Regions from separate parts of the Nonomuraea africana genome, predicted to be linked through region 1. Evidence: predicted binding sites of a transcription regulator. Region 1 holds the regulator's gene; each other region holds the start of a gene.
The links. Region 1 encodes HrcA, which represses chaperone genes, less so after heat shock. Its sites were predicted from a motif close to TTGGCACTCTCNNNNNGAGAGTGCCAA; they were not measured.
Positions count from the first base shown of each region.

Region 1 (3,273 bases):
TCGCCTCTGTTGGCGGCCATCGCGGCGATGATCTCGAAGACCAGCGCGGCGATCCAGAGCACCGGGATCAGGAAGAAGCCGATCAGCACGAACGCCAGCACGGTGCAGACCATGTAGCCGATGAACACCGTGATCTGGAAGTTGAGCGCCTGCGCCGCCTGGTCGCGGACGTAGGGGGACTCGTCCTTCTTGACCAAGTAGAGGATGAGCGGGCCGACGAAGCCGGTGAGGATGCCGAGCAGGTGGGCGAGCATCGCCAGGTTGGTGTCGTCGCTGCCCGGCCTGGGGCCGTACTGGCCCGGCACGTGCGGCGGGCGCTGGTAACCGGGCGGGCCGTAGCCGGGGGGCGGCGCGCCGTAGCCAGGGGGCGCGCCGTAACCGGGCGGCGGGCCGTATCCGGGCTGGGAGCCGTACCCGGGCTGGGAGCCGTAGCCCTGCGCCTGGCCGTATCCCGGGCTCGACGGCGGTGTCTGCCCGTAGCCGGGTGGCGGGGGAGTGCCCTCGGGCGGTTGGTTCGTCATCCGTCCTCCTCAGGACTGGTCACGAAGTCGATCAGTTCCTCGACCCTGCCCAGCAGCGAGGGTTCGAGGTCGGAATAGGTGGACACCGCGCCGAGGATCCTGCGCCAGGCGTCGGCGGGTTCGAGCCGCCATCCCAGCGCCGCGATCACCCCCTCCTTCCACGGCACCCCGCGCGGCACGTCGGGCCAGGCGGGGATGCGCAGGACGGAAGGCTTGACCGCCTGCCAGATGTCGACGAAGGGATGGCCGACGACCAGCACGTGCGGCGAGGTGACCCGGGCGGCGATGCGGCTTTCCTTGGAGCCCTCGACGAGGTGGTCGACCAGCACGCCGAGCCTGCGCTCCGGCCCAGGCCCGAACTCCTCGACGATGGCGGGCAGGTCGTCGACGCCCTCCAGGTACTCCACGACCACGCCTTCCACGCGCAGGTCGTGGCCCCAGATCTTCTCGACCAGCGCCGCGTCGTGCACGCCCTCGACGTAGATCCGGCTCTCCCTGGCGACGCGGGCGCGCAGGCCCTCGACCGCGACCGAGCCCGAGGCGCTGCGGCGGGGAGCCCCCGCCGAGGCAGGGGCCGGCCGTACCAGCGTCACGGGTTTGCCCTCGAGCAGGAAGGCGGCGGGAGCGAGGGGGAACAGCCTGCGCCTGCCGAAGCGGTCCTCCAGGGTGACCGCCTCCTTGTCGCAGGCCACCACCGCGCCGCAGAAGCCGCTGTCGGCGTCCTCCACGACCAGGTCGCGCTCGGCGGGCACCGAAGGGATGGTTCCCTTGCCGGGGCGCCGCCAGTTCCCCGCAAGCACGTCGCGCTCGTACATGGGGGGACCGTAGCAAATCACCCCGTCGTCGCGGGTGCCGCCGGCACGGGAGGGAACGTCGGTCATGGGCAGTATTGTCGGCGTACGGCTTGCAGCCGGCTTGACTGTGCGCGTTATCGCACCCTGTGGGCGAGAGCCGTACACTTGGCACTCGGGAACACAGAGTGCTAGACCTGTCGTTTCCTCAAGAGGCAGGGAGGTGAGCACGTGCTCGATGATCGGAAGCTGGCGGTGCTCCGCGCCATTGTCGAGGACTACGTCTCAACCAATGAACCGGTGGGATCCAAGGCGCTGGCCGATCGCCACAACCTCAACGTCTCTCCGGCCACGGTCAGGAACGACATGGCCGCGCTGGAGGAGCAGGGATACATCACCCAGCCGCACACGAGCGCCGGTCGGGTGCCGACCGACAAGGGCTACCGGCTCTTCGTCGACAAGCTCTCGCAGATCAAACCCCTGTCCGCCGCCGAGCGCAGGGCCATCGAGACCTTCCTCGCTGGAGCGGTCGACCTCGACGACGTGGTGACCCGCACGGTCCGGCTGCTCGCGCAGCTGACCAGGCAGGTGGCGGTGGTGCAGTACCCCACGCTGTCGCAGTCGACGGTGCGCCACCTCGAGCTGGTGCCGCTGACCGACCGGCGGGTGATGTTCGTGCTGATCACGAACACCGGCCGGGTCGAGCAGCGCGTGATCGAGCTGCCCGAGCGGATCGAGGAGTCGAGGATCGCGCACCTGCGCGCGATGCTCAACGCCTGCCTCGACGGCTGCGGGCTCAGCCAGGTGCCCGACCAGATCTCCGACCTGCCCGAACGGTTGCCCGTCGAAGACCGCCCGGCCGCGGCGACGATCCTGTCGGTGCTGCTGGAGACCCTCGTCGAGCGCCATGATGAGAAGATCGTCTTCGCGGGGGCCGCCAACCTGGCGGGCGCCGACTTCACCACGGGCCTGCGAGACGTTCTCGAGGCGCTCGAGGAGCAGGTCGTGCTCATGCGCCTGCTCGGTGAGACCTCCGACATGCCGACCGCCCTCACCGTCAGGATCGGCTCGGAAAACCCCTACACCGGACTGCGTGGCACCTCCCTCGTCGCGACCGGCTACGGTTCTGGTGCCCGCCTCGGCGTGCTCGGCCCCACCCGGATGGACTACCCCGTGACAATGGGCGCTGTGCGCGCCGTGGCACGCTACGTCAGCCAGATCCTGGCTGCTTCATAAGAGGTCGATAAGTGGCAAACGACTACTACGGCACCCTCGGGGTGCGCCGTGACGCCAGTCAGGACGAGATCAAGAAGGCCTATCGTCGGCTGGCCCGCGAGCTGCACCCCGATGTGAACCCCGATCCCGAGACGCAGGAGCGCTTCAAGGAGATCACGCAGGCCTACGAGGTCCTGTCCGATCCCAACAAGCGCCAGATGTACGACCTCGGCGCCGATCCCTTCGCCGGCGCCGGTGCGGGAGCGGGTGCGGGCGGCTTCGGCGCGGGCTTCCCCTTCAGCGACATCATGGACGCCTTCTTCGGCTCGGCGGGCGGCGCCCGCGGGCCGAGGAGCCGGGCCAGGCGCGGCCGCAATGCCACGATCAGGGTGGAGCTCGACCTCCGCGAGTCGGCGTTCGGCACGACGCGCGAGCTCAACGTCGACACCGCGGTGCTGTGCGAGGTCTGCACGGGCTCGGGCGCGGCGCCGGGAACGCACCCCGACACCTGCGACATGTGTCAGGGGCGCGGCGAGATCTCCCAGGTCACCAGGTCCTTCCTGGGCCAGGTCATGACCTCGAGGCCGTGCCCCCAGTGCGGCGGCTTCGGCTCGATCATCAGGCACCCCTGCCAGGAGTGCTCGGGCGACGGCCGGGTCCGCACCCGCCGTACGATCAAGGTCCGCATCCCCGCCGGCGTCGAGGACGGCACCCACATCCAGCTGGCCGGCGAGGGCGAGGTCGGT
Region 1 covers NZ_JADBEF010000001.1:5,366,712-5,369,984, reverse strand. Annotated here, with positions in the region: gene H4W81_RS25440 (DUF4870 domain-containing protein) at 1-521, opposite strand, end outside; gene H4W81_RS25435 (DUF3097 domain-containing protein) at 518-1,336, opposite strand; gene hrcA (heat-inducible transcriptional repressor HrcA) at 1,544-2,548, shown strand; gene dnaJ (molecular chaperone DnaJ) at 2,560-3,273, shown strand, end outside.

Region 2 (3,273 bases), 1.5 Mb from region 1:
CCTCTACCGCCTGGCCGTCCACCCCGCGCACCGGCGCAGGGGCATCGCGACCGCGCTGCTCGCCGCCGCCGAGGAGCGCTTCGCCGCCTTCGGGGCCTTCAGGGCCGACGCGATGGTGCTCGACGACAACACGTCGGCCCACCACGTGTGGCGCGCCGCGGGCTACTCCCGTCAGCCGCAGTGGGGCCGCTGGGTCAAGCCGCTGACCTGACGCGTCACGCCGGCAGGTCCGTCGTACCCAAAGAAAAAGGGCGACCCCGAGGGGTCGCCCTGATTCGTCGCGGACTTAGAAGTCCATGTCTCCGCCGCCGGGCATGCCCGCGGGAGCAGCCGCGTTCTTCTCCGGCTTCTCGGCGATGACAGCCTCGGTGGTGAGGAACAGCGCCGCGATGGAGGCGGCGTTCTGCAGCGCGGAGCGCGTCACCTTGGCCGGGTCGAGAATGCCCGACTCGAACATGTTGACGTACTCGCCGGTCGCGGCGTTGAGGCCCTCACCCGGGGTGAGGTTCCGCACGCGCTCGACCACGACGCCGCCCTCGAGGCCGGCGTTGATCGCGATCTGCTTCAGCGGCTCCTCGAGCGCCTTGCGCACGATCGCCGCACCGGTGGCCTCGTCACCCTGGAGCTCGAGCTTGTCGAACGCCTTGGTGCCGGCCTGCAGCAGCGCCACGCCACCGCCGGGGACGATGCCCTCCTCGACGGCCGCCTTCGCGTTGCGAACGGCGTCCTCGATGCGGTGCTTGCGCTCCTTGAGCTCGACCTCGGTCGCGGCACCCGCCTTGATGACGGCGACGCCACCGGCGAGCTTGGCCAGGCGCTCCTGGAGCTTCTCGCGGTCGTAGTCGGAGTCGGTGCGCTCGATCTCGGCGCGGATCTCGTTGACCCGGCCGGCGATCTGCTCGGCGTCACCGGCACCGTCGACGATGGTGGTCTCGTCCTTGGTGACGACGACCTTGCGCGCGCGGCCCAGCAGGTCGAGGGTGGCGGACTCGAGCTTGAGACCGACCTCCTCGGCGATGACCTGACCACCGGTCAGGGTCGCGATGTCACCCAGCATGGCCTTGCGGCGGTCACCGAAGCCCGGAGCCTTGACGGCCACGGAGCGGAACAGACCGCGGATCTTGTTGACGACCAGGGTGGCCAGAGCCTCGCCCTCGACGTCCTCAGCGATGATCAGCAGCGGCTTGCCGGCCTGCACGACCTTGTCGAGCAGGGGCAGCAGGTCCTTGTTGGCCGAGACCTTGGAGTTGACGATGAGGATGTAGGGGTCCTCAAGGACAGCTTCCATGCGCTCGGGGTCGGTCACGAAGTAACCGGAGTTGTACCCCTTGTCGAAGCGCATACCCTCGGTGAGCTCGAGCTCGAGGCCGAAGGCGTTGCTCTCCTCGACGGTGATGACGCCTTCCTTGCCAACCTTGTCCATCGCCTCGGCGATGAGGTTGCCGATCTCGGCGTCACCGGCGGAGATGGAGGCCGTCGAAGCGATCTGCTCCTTGGTCTCCACGTCCTTGGCCAGCTTGGAGAGCTCCTCGCTGACGCGCTCGACCGCCGCCTCGATGCCCTTCTTCAGGGACATCGGGTTGGCGCCCGCGGCGACGTTGCGAAGGCCCTCACGGACCAGCGCCTGGGCGAGCACGGTGGCGGTGGTGGTGCCGTCACCCGCGACGTCGTCCGTCTTCTTGGCGACTTCCTTGACCAGCTCGGCGCCGATCTTCTCCCACGGGTCCTCGAGCTCGATCTCCTTGGCGATGGACACACCATCGTTGGTGATCGTGGGAGCGCCCCACTTCTTCTCCAGCACGACGTTACGGCCCTTGGGACCGAGGGTGACCTTGACGGCGTCGGCGAGCTGGTTCATACCGCGCTCGAGACCGCGCCGGGCGTCCTCGTCAAACGCGATCATCTTGGCTGCCATAAGGCTAGACCTCCCAGATGCAGGGTGGCTTTCAGCGGACCGAGCCGACGCCCGCGACGGCAAGGGCCCGACTCCATTCGGCGGACCCCATCGTCTCGATCCCAGTGTCTGGCACTCTCATAACGAGAGTGCCAACGAACTGTTTAGCACTCTACCCTGCCGAGTGCAAGCGAGCGACACGCCTGCCCAGGTCAGTCATGACCAGAGTACGGCCACAGGCCCGATCGCCGGGTGCGGATCGGGCCTGCAGAGTCGACGAAAAGGACGTGGCAGATCCGCACGGACTGCGTTGCCGTGTGAGCTGCCGGTGCTTACCAGCGACGTGACGGATCAGACCGCCCTGACCGACTCCGCCTGCGGACCCTTCTGGCCCTGGGTGATCTCGAACTCGACCCGCTGGCCCTGCTCGAGTGACCGGTAGCCATCCATCATGATCGCTGAGTAATGGACGAATACATCCTTACCACCGTCTACCGCGATGAAGCCGTAGCCCTTGTCCGCGTTGAACCACTTGACGGTGCCCTGCGCCACTTCCGACTCCTCTTACTGGGCTCCGGACCCCGCCCATTCCACTCGCGAGATCCGCGACCGGCATGACTTATGGGGAAATCAGCCGGACGATCGCCCTCGACCATACCTGTGGCAACCCGTAGAACAACAGAGTCAATCGAGCCGGGCATTCTTCCCGTCGCGAAAAAGGTAGTTAAACATTCCACTTTCGCGAGGCCGAACACCAAAAACGCCCGCGGGGGGATAACCCCCGCGGGCGTCGTCGAGAAGGGAAAGCGTCAGCCGCCGGCCACCGCGGGGATGATGGAGATCTGCGCTCCGGCCGGGGTGGCGCTGTCGAGCCCGTCCACAAAACGGACGTCCTCTTCTCCCACATAAACGTTGACAAAACGGCGAATTTTGCCCGATTCATCCAGAATTCGCGCACCGATCCCCGGATAGTCGGCGTCGAGCTTCTGCAGCACCTCGCGAAGCGTGCCGCCTTCGCCGCTCACCTCCGCGTTGCCGCCGGTGTACGTGCGCAGAATGGTGGGAATCCGCACCGAAACGCTCATGACTTGTACCTTTCCTTTCAGACAGCCGCGCGGAACGCGTCGAGAGACGGCCGGATCACGGCCGTGGGACTGGCGTCCTCCGCGATCGCGTCGAGCGTCTTGAGCCCGTCGCCCGTGTTGAGCACGACGGTCGTCAACGAAGGGTCGAGCTGCGCGGTCTCGACGAGCTTCTTCAGCACGCCGACCGTCACCCCGCCCGCGGTCTCCGCGAAGATGCCCTCCGTCGAGGCCAGCAGCTTGATGGCCGACACCACCTCGGCGTCGGTGACGTCCTCCACCGCCCCGCCCGTACGG
Region 2 covers NZ_JADBEF010000001.1:6,839,594-6,842,866, forward strand. Annotated here, with positions in the region: gene H4W81_RS32380 (GNAT family N-acetyltransferase) at 1-211, shown strand, start outside; gene groL (chaperonin GroEL) at 287-1,915, opposite strand; gene H4W81_RS32390 (cold-shock protein) at 2,246-2,446, opposite strand; gene H4W81_RS32395 (MoaD/ThiS family protein) at 2,704-2,979, opposite strand; gene thrC (threonine synthase) at 2,997-3,273, opposite strand, start outside.
Region 2: a site for HrcA is predicted at 2,024-2,050, ahead of groL (chaperonin GroEL). Genes of this name have one in related genera too.

Region 3 (3,273 bases), 3.1 Mb from region 1:
GGTGGCCGCGCCGACGCGCAGCACGCAGACGCCGCCCGACAGCTTCGCGAGGCGCTCCTGGAGCTTCTCGCGGTCCCAGTCGGAGTCGGACTGCTCGATGGCGAGCTTGATCTCCTTGACGCGGTCCTCGATCGCCTGCGCGTCGCCGGCGCCGTCCACGATCGTGGTGGCGTCCTTGGTGACGACGATGCGGCGGGCGGTGCCGAGCACCTCGAGGCCGACCTGGTCGAGCTTGAGGCCGATCTCCTCGCTGACGACCTGGCCGTTGGTCAGGATCGCGATGTCCTGCAGCATGGCCTTGCGGCGGTCACCGAAGCCGGGCGCCTTGACGGCGACCGAGGTGAAGGTGCCGCGGATCTTGTTGGTCACCAGGACGGCCAGGGCCTCGCCCTCGACGTCCTCGGCGATGACCAGCAGCTGCTTCTTGGTCTGGGCGACCTTCTCGAGCAGCGGCAGGAAGTCGGCGATGGAGGCGATCTTGCCCTGGTGGATCAGGATGTAGGGGTCCTCGAGGACCGACTCCATCCGCTCCGGGTCGGTGACCATGTAGGCCGACAGGTAACCCTTGTCGAACTGCAGGCCCTCGGTGAACTCGAGCTCCATGCCCATGGCGTTGGACTCTTCGACGGTGATGACACCGTCCTTGCCCACCTTGTCGAACGCCTCGGCGATCAGCTCGCCGATCTTGGCGTCCTGAGCGGAGATCGTCGCGACATTGGCGATCTCCTTCTTGTCCTCGACCGGCCTGGCGGAGGCCAGCAGCTTCTCGCTGACGGCCTTGGCGGCCAGGTCGATGCCGCGCTTGAGCGACAGCGGGGAAGCGCCCGCCGCCACGTTGCGCAGACCCTCGCGGACCATCGCCTGAGCGAGGACGGTCGCGGTGGTGGTGCCGTCACCGGCGACGTCGTTGGTCTTGGTCGCCACTTCCTTGGCGAGCTGCGCGCCGAGGTTCTCGTACGGCGCCTCCAGCTCGACCTCGCGGGCGATGGTGACACCGTCGTTGGTGATCGTCGGCGCACCGAACTTCTTGTCGATGACCACGTTGCGGCCGCGCGGGCCCAGGGTCACCTTCACTGCGTCCGCGAGGGCGTTGACGCCACGCTCGAGAGCGCGCCGTGCGTCCTCTTCGAACTCCAGGATCTTCGGCATGGGAAAGTCCTCTCAGCGTAGAAAGCCCCGGGCACTTGCGGGCCCGGGGCTTTCTCACGGCTTACTTCTCGATGATGGCGAGAACGTCACGGGCGGAGAGCACGAGGTACTCCTCGCCGCCGTACTTGACCTCGGTGCCGCCGTACTTGCTGTAGAGGACGATGTCGCCCTCGCTGACGTCGAGCGGAATCCGCTTGTCGCCGTCCTCGTCCCAGTTGCCGGGGCCCACCGCGAGGACCTTGCCCTCCTGCGGCTTCTCCTTGGCGGTGTCCGGGATGACCAGGCCGGAAGCGGTGGTCTGCTCGGCCTCAAGCGGCTGGACCACAATGCGGTCGCCGAGCGGCTTAACGGGAACCTTAGTGGCGGTCGTCACGATCGGACCTCCCCTTCAGATTTGAATGATCTAGAAGAGGCGACCAGCTGGGCCTGCCGTCGCGGGTGTCAGACCTGCCTCGTCGCACGTTGGCACTCTCGGTATGAGAGTGCCAAAACGAAACAGTATGCAAGCGGGCCCTGCCCGTCAACACGAACCGCTCCGCTCCGCTTAGAGCGTGACGCGGAAGCCGTCGGAGCGGCCCGACAAAAGGCCCGTACGACCCCGTATCCACCCCGCCCACGCGCCGGCCGGGCGCGAACGGCTCGCCGAGCGTGGCCGCCCGCTCCGCCCGGGCCTGCACTAACGTCGTACGGCGTGGACCACGACGCCTTCCTCGCCCTCCTGACGCCCCGCGGGCAGCGAGCCCTCGCCGAAGCCGTCGAGCTGATGGGCGCCGACCCCGTCGTGGCCGCGACCCGCATGCGCAAGAGCCACGACGCCGCCCTCACCTCGGCCGCCCTCACCCAGGCCACGCTCCGCGAACGGGCCGTGGCGAAGTTCGGCGACGACGCGGCCTCGATGTACTTCACCTCTCACGGCGTCGAGCAGGCCACCCGCCGCGAGGTCGCCGAGCACCGCGCCGCCCGCTTCCGCCCCGGACAGCGCGTCATCGACGTGTGCTGCGGCATCGGCGGTGACCTGATCGCCCTGGCCAGAGCCGGCTGCCAGGTCGACGCCGTCGACGCCGACCCGCTGACGGTCGCCGTCGCGCGCGCCAACATCGACGCGCTGGGGCTGTCAGACCTGGCCACCGTCCGTACGGCCGACGCCGCGACCGTGGACCCCTCCGGCTACGACGTCCTGTTCGCCGATCCCGCCCGCCGTACGGCCAGGGGCAGGACCTTCGATCCCAACGCCTACTCGCCGCCGTGGCCCGTGGTCCTCGACCTGCTCGGCAGGGCTCCAGCCGCCTGCCTCAAGGTGGCGCCCGGCATCCCGTACGAGTTCATCCCCGAGGGCGCCGAGGCGGAGTGGGTCTCCCACAGGGGAGAGGTCAAGGAGGCCGTCGTCTGGACCGGCCGCCTCTCGGGCGGCGCGGGCCTCAGGAGGGCGACGCTCCTGCCTGGCGGGAGCACGCTCACCCCCACGGGCGCCGAGGCCCGTGTCGGCCCGCTGGGGCGCTTCGTCTACGAACCCGACGGCGCGGCCATCCGCGCCCACCTGGTGGCCGAGGTGGCAGAAAGGGTCGGCGGGCGCCTCGCCGACCCGCTGATCGCCTACATCACCGGCGACGATCCGCTCGACACCGAATGGGCCTCCAGGTACGAGGTGCACGAAGCCATGCCGTTTTCCGTCAAACGCCTGCGAGCCGCCCTCCGCGCACGCCAGGTCGGAAATGCGACTATCAAGAAACGCGCCTCCGCGGTCGACATCGAGCGTTTGCGGCGTGACCTGCGACTTTCCGGTGACAAATCCGCGGTCGTCATTCTGACCAGGATTATGGACCGCCCTTCCGCACTCATCTGTACCCCCTCTCGACCTGCGTAAATGACAAATCGGGGCGATACATCTATAACCACGATCTTTTAAAGTCAGCCCCGAAGGATCTTGATCGAGCTACTAGGGTGGCCGGGCGGGAGTTCTCCCCTAACGAATCTGAAAACCACACCGCTGCGCGGCAGACCGTCGGCGAGTGAAGGAGCTTTCGGTGGATCACTCCAACCACACCACCCTTCTCCAGGCAGGCAGCCAGACCGCCATCTCCGACAGGATGCGCGAGCTGCTCGCGCGTGCCGCCCAGGACCACG
Region 3 covers NZ_JADBEF010000001.1:8,457,904-8,461,176, reverse strand. Annotated here, with positions in the region: gene groL (chaperonin GroEL) at 1-1,149, opposite strand, end outside; gene groES (co-chaperone GroES) at 1,211-1,522, opposite strand; gene H4W81_RS40625 (class I SAM-dependent methyltransferase) at 1,841-3,013, shown strand; gene H4W81_RS40620 (coiled-coil domain-containing protein) at 3,174-3,273, shown strand, end outside.
Region 3: a site for HrcA is predicted at 1,612-1,638, ahead of groES (co-chaperone GroES). Genes of this name have one in related genera too.